Regions from separate parts of the Enterobacter sp. UNJFSC 003 genome, predicted to be linked through region 3. Evidence: predicted binding sites of a transcription regulator. Region 3 holds the regulator's gene; each other region holds the start of a gene.
The links. Region 3 encodes CRP, which controls carbon source genes, mostly activating them, when cyclic AMP is high. Its sites were predicted from a motif close to ATGTGANNNNNNTCACAT; they were not measured.
Positions count from the first base shown of each region.

Region 1: a site for CRP is predicted at 1,649-1,666, ahead of V5P19_RS18310 (glycine dehydrogenase). Genes of this name have one in related genera too.
Region 2: a site for CRP is predicted at 1,987-2,004, ahead of azuC (stress response protein AzuC). Genes of this name have one in related genera too.

Region 1 covers NZ_JBAKHK010000009.1:75,685-78,961, reverse strand. The annotation lists gene V5P19_RS18325 (DUF4311 domain-containing protein) at 1-512, opposite strand, end outside; gene V5P19_RS18320 (DUF4312 family protein) at 535-834, opposite strand; gene V5P19_RS18315 (SFCGS family glycine-rich protein) at 837-1,199, opposite strand; gene V5P19_RS18310 (glycine dehydrogenase) at 1,210-1,548, opposite strand; gene cybC (cytochrome b562) at 1,860-2,246, opposite strand; gene pmbA (metalloprotease PmbA) at 2,285-3,277, opposite strand, start outside.
Region 2 covers NZ_JBAKHK010000001.1:687,270-690,546, reverse strand. The annotation lists gene V5P19_RS03195 (anaerobic C4-dicarboxylate transporter) at 1-1,323, shown strand, start outside; gene V5P19_RS03190 (DUF2766 family protein) at 1,462-1,713, opposite strand; gene azuC (stress response protein AzuC) at 1,822-1,905, opposite strand; gene V5P19_RS03180 (MFS transporter) at 2,119-3,277, shown strand, end outside.
Region 3 covers NZ_JBAKHK010000008.1:162,877-166,153, reverse strand. The annotation lists gene V5P19_RS17805 (phosphoribulokinase) at 1-704, shown strand, start outside; gene V5P19_RS17800 (OsmC family protein) at 770-1,174, opposite strand; gene crp (cAMP-activated global transcriptional regulator CRP) at 1,485-2,117, shown strand; gene V5P19_RS17790 (YccS/YhfK family putative transporter) at 2,175-3,277, shown strand, end outside.

The DNA of each region.
Region 1 (3,277 bases), on a different contig from region 3:
GATTTTTTACCCGCATCGATAGCGGCCAGCCAGAAGATCACCGGCATGACGGTGTTGACCAGCAGGTTAGCCGCAGGCACCAGCACCTTAACAGCGGTGACCTGAAGCGCAGCCGGAACGGAGGAGGCGGTAAGATTAAGGAAGGTGACGACAATCATGCCAATCACGCCGCAGGCAATCGCCATTTTGCGGGGATCGTGCAGCGTTTCGCCGACGTTACGGTTTTTGATCATCAGTGCAGCAGCACCCCAGTTCGGGATGATGCGGTGGTCAACGTCCTGTGTGAACGCCCCTGCGGCCACGGAAGAGGCCCAGGCGTTAAAGAAGAAGCCTAACCCAAAGGAGAAGTGAGAAGCCGGATCCCCTTCACAGGAGTTCAGTTCCCCCAACGTACGAAACGCGCCCATACCCTGTGTGGTAGGCGCATGAAACATGCGTGCAGCCCCGGCTCCGACACCGACGCCCACCAGGCCGCCGATGATGAGCGATTTTATTAATATAATTAAGAACATCAGTCTGCCCTTTTATGAATAATCAGCGTTGCGTGACGAAATCCACCTGGTCGAGATTGATGGCGGTCACGTTGACGGTCACATCCAGCTCCACGCTGTAGGTGCGTCTTTCCCGGCGCAAAAAGAAGAACAGAAACGCTTCTTTCCGCACCGCTTCTTGCGCCTGAACAACCTGCACATCCTGTGGCTCAATACGCAGTAAGATATGCGGTGAGGCTTTCATCACCGCGGCCTGAACGTGGTTGAGCGCGTCGGCAAAGGCGCGCGCTTTGGCGTCGCCTTTGCCCTTCACTCTCACCGTGGTTGTGAACTGTTCTTTCATGCTTATGCGCCGTATTTTTTCTGCCACGCCTGCACCAGACGCTCGCCCAGCTCTTCTTTATCCATAAAGCCAAAGCCCAGCACGTTGCAGCCTTCGTTGATGGCGGTCACGCCCTCTTCCACGGAACGCATGCCGTATTTGGCTTTGTAGCCATATTTGGTCTGAGCAGTAATTGCGCCCGCGCCGCCGCTGCCGCAGAAGGAGATGCCGAAGGTGGCGTTTTCCGCTTTCATCACGTCACCGAGCTTCATATCGGCAGCCATACCCGGTACGACAACCGCGCGTCCACCTGCTTTTTCGACACCAGTGGCCACTTTCTGACCTTTGCCCAGGCGATCGCCAATCACGACTGTAATCTGTTCCATGTGTTGCTCCTTAAAGGTTGTCTTTCGCGACTTCGAAGTGAACGGAGAGCAGCCAGGCCTCTTCATCAGGAAGATTGCCAAACTGCGCTACCACTTCACGGGCAAGCCGCATTGAATCGGGTGAAATTTCGTCGAACAGTTCTGCTTCAACCTCCGGCAGCGGTTCGCCGGTCACGGACCGGTGCGCCATTGCGCGAACGTGGGAGGTCAGCATCTGCTCCTGTACCGCATTGGGGATGATGTTGTTTCGGGCCAGCAGGGCATATACCTGCTGCAGCATGGTGGTCGCGAGCTGCTCTGTCTGCAGCGACTGTTCCCCAACGTCGTTCATTACCGCTCCGTTAATCACTGGTCTTACCCCGTTTATGGCTCTGGAATAAAACTAACGTTGCAGGGGAATTGTTTGTAGCGAGTTGTTTTCCACTTCGAAGTGGAAAGGCGAGCCGCAGCAGTGATCTGTGCCACATAAATGCGCTGAATATGGATAAAACGCTGGATTTACGTGATGAATATCACGCTATCGCGCGGCAAATAAGGGGTAAGCGAAGCGGAAAAGGTTACGGGCAAGCGCGTTGAAATGTGATGTGGATAAGGTTTTCTTATGGGGATGGGAAAGAGTGTGAGCGGAGGCGCTTAACGCGACCCCGCTCGGGCAGGCCATTAACGATACTTTTTGTGATACGTGTTGCGGGTGGTGACAAACTGATCGGCCGCCGCCTGGGCTTCCTTCACCTTGCCTTCATTAGCAAGCTTCAGCGCGCCGTCGATCTGACCGACCAGCACGTCAAAGCCGTGGCGGAAATCGTTCATTTCAGCGCTGTCAGCCGGTTTGTTTTCCAGCTTCGGCGGCGTCGCTTTTTGGGCATCCAGCGCCGCTTCACGCATTTTGGTCAATGCGTCCTTCATGTCCGCCGCATTGTCCGTCTTCTGCACCACCTTCAGGTTTTGGCTGAGGATGTCCATGTTGTCTTCAAGATCGGCAGCAAACGCAGAAGAGCCAAGAACCAGCGTTGAAGCTGCGACGATCGCTAACAGGTGTTTACGCATTGCTCACGTCCTTTTTTATTATTAAGAAAACACTATCGCTATTGACCCGCTATTTTCATTTCGGGCAGAAGTACAGAACCACACTGTATATTGCTACGTGTTTCAATATCGTTACCGACCGTAACGATGTTGCGCCACATGTCCTTGAGGTTGCCGGCGATGGTAATCTCGCTCACCGGATACTGAATTTCGCCGTTTTCGACCCAGAAGCCCGCCGCACCGCGAGAATAATCCCCGGTAATGCCGCTTACGCCCTGCCCCATCAGCTCGGTCACGACCAGGCCGGTGCCCATCTCTTTCAGCATCTGCTCAAAGCTCAGGCCCTGTCCGGCAATGCGCCAATTATGGATGCCGCCCGCGTGACCGGTGCTTTTCAGCCCCAGCTTGCGCGCAGAGTAGTTGGTCAACAGCCACTGGGTCAGAATGCCGTCTTTGATGATATCGCGACGTTCTGTACGCACGCCTTCGCTGTCGAACGGCGTAGAGGCCAGTCCTTTCAGCAGATGCGGGTGCTCTTCGATCGTCAGCCACTCTGGCAGGATCTGTTTACCCAGCGAGTCGAGCAGGAAGGTCGATTTACGGTACACCGAGCCGCCCGCAATGGCGCCCACCAGATGACCGAACAGGCCAGTCGCCACTTCGTTGGCAAAAATTACCGGGGCTTTCATGGTGGAGAGCTTGCGCGGTGACAGGCGAGAGAGCGTACGCTGCGCGCATTCTGCCCCCACCCACTCCGGAGACTGTAAATCACCCAGCGCGCGGCCAATGGTGTACGCGTAGTCACGCTCCATATCGCCGTTCTCTTCAGCAATCACGCAGCTTGAGAGCGAGTGGCGGGTTGAGCAGTACCCCTGCAGCATGCCGTGGCTGTTGCCAAATACCTTGATGCCGTAGTGACTATTAAAGCTGCCGCCTTCGGTATTGGTGATACGTTTATCGGCCTGCAGAGAAGCCTGCTCGGCACGCGCGGCCATCTCGATTGCTTCATCCGGGGTCACTTCAGCCGGGTGGAACAGATCGAGGTCCGGCGC
Region 2 (3,277 bases), on a different contig from region 3:
GTCATTATTGCCTGCCTGCTGGTAGGAACACGTTTCGGCGGCATGGGACTGGGGCTAATAAGCGGTATTGGCCTGTTTATTCTTAGCTTTGTCTTTGGCCTGCAGCCGGGTAAACCGCCGGTAGACGTGATGCTCACCATTCTGGCCGTTATCGGCTGTGCGGCCACCCTGCAAACGGCAGGCGGTCTGAATGTGATGATGCAGTTCGCCGAGCGCCTGCTGCGTAAACATCCGCAGCACATCACCCTTCTCGCCCCGTTTACGACATGGATGCTGACTTTTCTGTGCGGCACCGGACACGTGGTCTATACCATGTTCCCGATCATTGCGGATATCGCGCTGAAAAAAGGGATCCGCCCGGAGCGCCCAATGGCCGTTGCCTCTATCGCCTCACAAATGGCCATTACCGCCTCGCCGGTTTCCGTGGCCGTGGTGTCGCTGGTCTCGATACTGGGGGCGCAACACGGGATCGGCCACGCATGGGGTATCCTCGAAATTCTTGCCGTGTCGGTTCCCGCCTCGCTGTTTGGCGTTGCCATTGCAGCACTGTGGAGCCTGCGTCGCGGCAAAGATTTAGCCGATGACGTGGAGTTTCAGGAAAAGCTGAAGGACCCAAAACAGCGCGAGTTTATCTACGGCGGTACCGAAACGCTGATGGACCAGCGTTTTCCTAAACAGGCCTACTGGTCAACCTGGATCTTCTTCGCCGGGATTGCGGTCGTGGTCCTGCTGGGGGCGCTGCCTGAACTGCGCCCTGCGTTTGAGGTAAAAGGCAAAATGACGGCACTGTCGATGAACCTGGTCATTCAGATGATGATGCTAATCGCCGGGGCGGTCATGCTCATCGCCTGTAAGGTCAATGCGTCCGCGATATCAAGCGGTGCGGTATTTAAAGCGGGAATGGTCGCTATTTTCTCGGTATTCGGGGTCGCGTGGATGAGCGATACCTTTTTTCAGGCACATCTGGACGAGCTGAAAATGGCGCTGGAAGGCGTAGTGAAAAGCCACCCTTGGACCTATGCCATCGTGCTTTTCCTGGTCTCTAAACTGGTGAACAGCCAGGCGGCAGCGCTGACGGCCGTTGCGCCCATGGGGCTGATGCTGGGCATAGACCCAAAAATGCTGATTGCCTTCTTCCCGGCGTCTTACGGCTATTTTGTCCTGCCGACCTATCCAAGCGATCTGGCCTGCATCGGCTTTGACCGTTCGGGCACAACCCGTATCGGCAAATTTATTGTCAACCACAGCTTTATTCTGCCGGGACTGATTGGCGTGAGCTGCGCCTGTGCGGCGAGCTATTTGCTGGTGCAAACGTTCTTCTAACTCTTCACCGGGCGACAGTTGCTGTCGCCCGTCGACGTTCTCTCAGAAATGAGTTTCTCATTTCACCACATCGGTTTATACCCTACCTCGTTCGAGCTGCAGCCAACGCACATGCAGCATGAAGCGTGACGGGTATGTTTAGTGAGACTCACCCTGCGGTGTGAATCTCAACTCGATCAGTGCGATAGCTTTCTGGATCGCACGCATCGTAACCGGGTCTGCTGCAGCAGGATGGCTGGTAAAATCGATGTTTTTCAGTTGGGTAGACATTTTCTCGCGCACCTCGACTGGCGCGATAACGTCAATCACATCAAGGATTTGTTTGATAACCAGCTGGCATGCGACGACGTCAGACACCAGTTCCTGATCGGCGCTCAGGTTTTGAGACATGGGGCTTACTCCTGTATTTAAAGGCCGCCATAGTAACAAAACGAACGCCCCTTCATCTCCCTCTCGCCGCACGCAGGCATAAAAAAACCTGCCGAAGCAGGTTTTTTATCAGAACATCGCACCCGGCGGCACGTCTTTAAATGTGTTGCAGTAGTTAGCCCACATGCTTTTCAGGATTTTGCGCAGCTTCATTGTAATGCTCCAGTAACGTGTTATGCAGGTGTTATTGTTAATGCGCTTATAATATGACCACCATCACAGAAATCAATATTTTTGTGATGAATATCACGATTACAAATCCATCGGTGCTGCTGGAATGTTATAAAAACAACGTTGAATCCGTGGGTTAGCTTCATATAAATTCCAGTAAATTTTTATAATTTTTTTTGATACGGCGGGCTGAAAATGAGTGAGAACGTAACCGGCAAAGAGAGCCGAGGCTTATCGCCCGCGGCGCTGCTGGTCGCCGGGGCTTTCTTTATGGAGTTTCTTGACGGTACGGTGATTGCTACCGCCCTACCCGATATGGCCAAAAGCTTCGGCGTACAGGCCGTTGACTTAAATATAGGCATCAGTGCGTATCTGATTACCCTGGCGGTACTGATTCCCGCCAGCGGCTGGATTGCGGACCGCTTCGGCGCACGCAAGGTTTTTGCGCTCGCACTGGCTATTTTCACCCTCGCCTCTGTCTTTTGCGGTCTTTCAACCACCGTTGATCAGTTTGTTATCATGCGCGTGCTGCAGGGAGCGGGGGGTGCGCTGATGGTTCCCGTCGGCCGGCTTGCCGTTCTCCGCACCACGCCAAAACATCAGCTGATTACCGCCATTGCTACCCTGACCTGGCCCGCACTGGTGGCGCCAATCATTGGCCCACCGTTGGGCGGTTTTATCACCAGCTATGCCAACTGGCGCTGGATCTTCTTTATTAACGTACCGCTGGGACTTATCGCTATTGCTCTGGCATTGCGGGTTATCCCCGATCTGCATGAAGATGCGCGTCGCCCCTTCGACCTTCCGGGATTTATCGCAACCACCGTTGCAATGATGTGTCTGGTGTATGCGATGGAGTCGATGGGTGGGGAGCATCTCAACGCTGGGCTGACCTTATTCCTGCTGGCCATCGGTACGGTGGCGCTCATTTTCGCACTGCGCCATTTCCGGCGGGCGCAATGCCCGATGATCCGTCTTGATGCACTGCAGGTGCCGACGTTTCGCGTGACGATGTACGGCGGATCGCTTTTTCGCGCCTCGATTAGCGCGGTCCCCTTTCTTCTGCCGCTGATGTTTCAGGTGGGGTTTGGGATGAACGCTTTTCACTCTGGCCTGCTGGTTCTGGCGGTGTTCGTCGGCAATCTGACCATTAAACCGGCCACCACGCCGCTTATTCGCGCCCTGGGCTTTAAGCGGCTATTGCTGGTCAACGGCGCCCTGAATGTACTGGCTTTGCTGGCCTGCGCGTTCATTACGCAGGATACGCCGGTATGGCTGATGATGCTGGTTCTCTATCTCGGCGGGGTATTCCGTTCAATTCAGTTTACGGCGGTGAGTACGCTGGCCTTTGCCG
Region 3 (3,277 bases):
TCCGTAAGGCACGCGATCTGGGTAAACACATCAGCTACTTTGGCCCGGAAGCCAATGACTTCGGCCTGCTGGAACAAACGTTTCGTGAATACGGCCAGAGCGGCAAGGGTCAATCCCGCAAGTATTTGCACACTTACGATGAAGCCGTGCCCTGGAACCAGGTACCCGGCACCTTTACGCCCTGGCAGCCGCTGCCGGAACCCACCGACGTGCTGTTTTACGAAGGGCTGCACGGCGGCGTGGTGACCCCTCAGCACGACGTGGCGCAATATGTGGATCTGCTGGTGGGCGTGGTGCCGATTGTTAACCTTGAGTGGATCCAGAAGCTGACCCGTGACATCAGCGAACGCGGTCACTCGCGCGAGGCGGTGATGGATTCGGTCGTCCGCTCAATGGAAGACTACATTAACTTCCTGACGCCGCAGTTCTCCCGCACCCATATCAACTTCCAGCGCGTCCCCACGGTGGACACCTCCAACCCGTTCGCCGCCAAAACGATACCCTCTCTGGATGAGAGCTTTGTGGTGATTCATTTCCGCAATCTCGAAGGGATCGATTACCCGTGGCTGCTGGCGATGCTGCAGGGCTCGTTTATTTCGCACATGAATACGTTGGTGGTGCCGGGCGGAAAAATGGTGCTGGCGATGGAATTAATCATGACGCCGCTGGTACAGCGGTTGATGGAAGGTAAGCAGATCGCGTGATCCTATTCCCTCTCCCACACGGAGAGGGTTAGGGTGGGGGCATCAGAACGCACGATGCCCCTTCATTAGGCCTCGATCACTTCATACGAATGCGTAATGTTCACCGCTTTCTCCAGCATTAACGCCACCGAACAGTACTTCTCCGCGGACAGATCGACCGCGCGTGATACCGCCGCATCCTTCAGTTCTTTACCGGTAACGATAAAGTGCAGGTTAATGTGGGTGAACAGGCGTGGCGCCTCTTCGCGACGTTCTGACGTGAGCTTAACTTCGCAATCGGTCACATCATGACGACCTTTTTGCAGGATCGAAACGACGTCGATCGCGCTGCATCCCCCCGCCGCCATCAGCACCATTTCCATAGGGCTTGGCGCTTTGTCACCGGAGTTACCATCCATCAAAATCTGGTGTCCTGAAGCGGACTCGCCCAGGAACGTTAAACCTTCAACCCATTTCACACGCGCTTGCATATACATAACTCCGACGTTGCATTTTTGGTGACAGATTACGCGTGCGTTACAATTCTCGCAACGGAAGGCGACCTGCATCATGCTGAAGCGAGACACCAGGAGACACGCGGCAAAAGCTATGCTAAAACACTCTGGATGCTACAGTAATACATTGACGTTACACATGTATGCAGAGGACATCAAACTTTACTGGCTGCGAAACGTTACGACAGCCGACTTCCCAGGGTATGGGTAAGAATTCGATTGCAACCCCAGAGTCCGGATGCATCTTATGGCTCTGGTGACAGCTTATAACAGAGGATAACCGCGCATGGTGCTTGGCAAACCGCAAACAGACCCGACTCTCGAATGGTTCTTGTCTCATTGCCACATTCATAAGTACCCATCGAAGAGCACGCTGATTCACCAGGGTGAAAAAGCGGAAACGTTGTATTACATCGTTAAAGGCTCGGTGGCAGTGCTGATCAAAGATGAAGAAGGGAAAGAGATGATCCTTTCTTATCTGAACCAGGGCGACTTCATCGGTGAACTGGGCCTGTTTGAAGAGGGCCAGGAACGTAGCGCCTGGGTTCGTGCAAAAACTGCATGTGAAGTCGCTGAAATTTCTTATAAGAAATTCCGTCAGCTGATTCAGGTTAACCCTGACATCCTGATGCGTCTTTCTTCGCAGATGGCACGCCGTCTGCAGGTCACGTCAGAGAAAGTGGGTAACCTTGCCTTCCTGGACGTTACCGGTCGCATCGCGCAGACACTGTTAAACCTGGCGAAACAGCCAGACGCCATGACCCACCCGGACGGCATGCAAATTAAAATTACCCGTCAGGAAATCGGTCAGATCGTCGGTTGCTCCCGTGAAACAGTGGGTCGTATCCTGAAAATGCTGGAAGACCAGAACCTGATCTCTGCCCACGGTAAAACTATCGTGGTCTACGGGACCCGTTAATTCCGGTAAAACGGCGTGTCATCGCAAGGTGACACGCCGTTTTTGTCTCTATTCCCCATGTGGCGCAGGCTGATTTATCACCCGGAAGTTAACTACGCACTGCGACAAACGCTGGTGTTGTGCCTTCCTGTGGCCGTAGGTCTGCTCCTCGGACACCTGCAACAGGGTCTGCTGTTTTCCCTCGTGCCCGCCTGCTGCAACATCGCCGGTCTGGACACGCCGCATAAGCGCTTTTTCAAACGCCTGATTATTGGTGGCAGCCTGTTTGCAGGATGTAGCCTCGCCGTGCAGCTGTTGCTTGCCCGGGACATTCCTCTCCCTCTGATATTAACCGTGCTGGCGATGACCCTCGGCGTGACTGCCGAAATCAGCTCGCTGCATGCCCGCCTGCTTCCCGCCTCGCTCATTGCCGCCATCTTCACGCTGAGCCTTGCTGGGAATATGCCGGTATGGGAACCGCTGCTGATCTACGCCCTTGGCACGCTGTGGTACGGGCTGTTTAACTGGTTCTGGTTCTGGATGTGGCGGGAGCAGCCGCTGCGCGAATCCCTGAGCCTGCTCTACGTGCAGCTTGCGGACTATTGCGACGCTAAATATACCCTGCTCACCCAGCATACCGACCCGGAAAAATCGCTACCGCCGCTGCTCGCGCGTCAGCAAAAAGTGGTCGATCTGATCAGCCAGTGCTATCAGCAGCTGCACATGCTCGCCGCCAACCGGAATCATGATTACAAACGGCTACTGCGCACCTTCCAGGTGGGTCTGGATCTGCAGGAGCATATCTCCGTTAGCCTGCATCATCCGCAGGAGGTGCAAAAGCTGGTCGAGCAAAGCCACGCCGAAGCGGTGATCCGCTGGAATGCGCAAACCGTGTCGGCGCGCCTGCGCGTGCTGGCGGATGACATTCTCTATCATCGCTACCCCACGCGCTTTAACATGGAAAAACAGCTCGGTGCGCTGGAAAAAATTGCGCGCCAGCACGCGGAAAATCCGGTCGGCCAGTTTGCCGCCTGGCACTTTAGCCGCATCGCGCGCGTCTTGCGAACGCAGCGTCCGCTCTATCCCCGCGACCTGATGGCCGACAAACAAAAACGCCTGCCGCTTCTGCCTGCGCTGAAAAGTTACCTCTCCCTGAAATCTGCCGCGCTGCGCAACGCCGC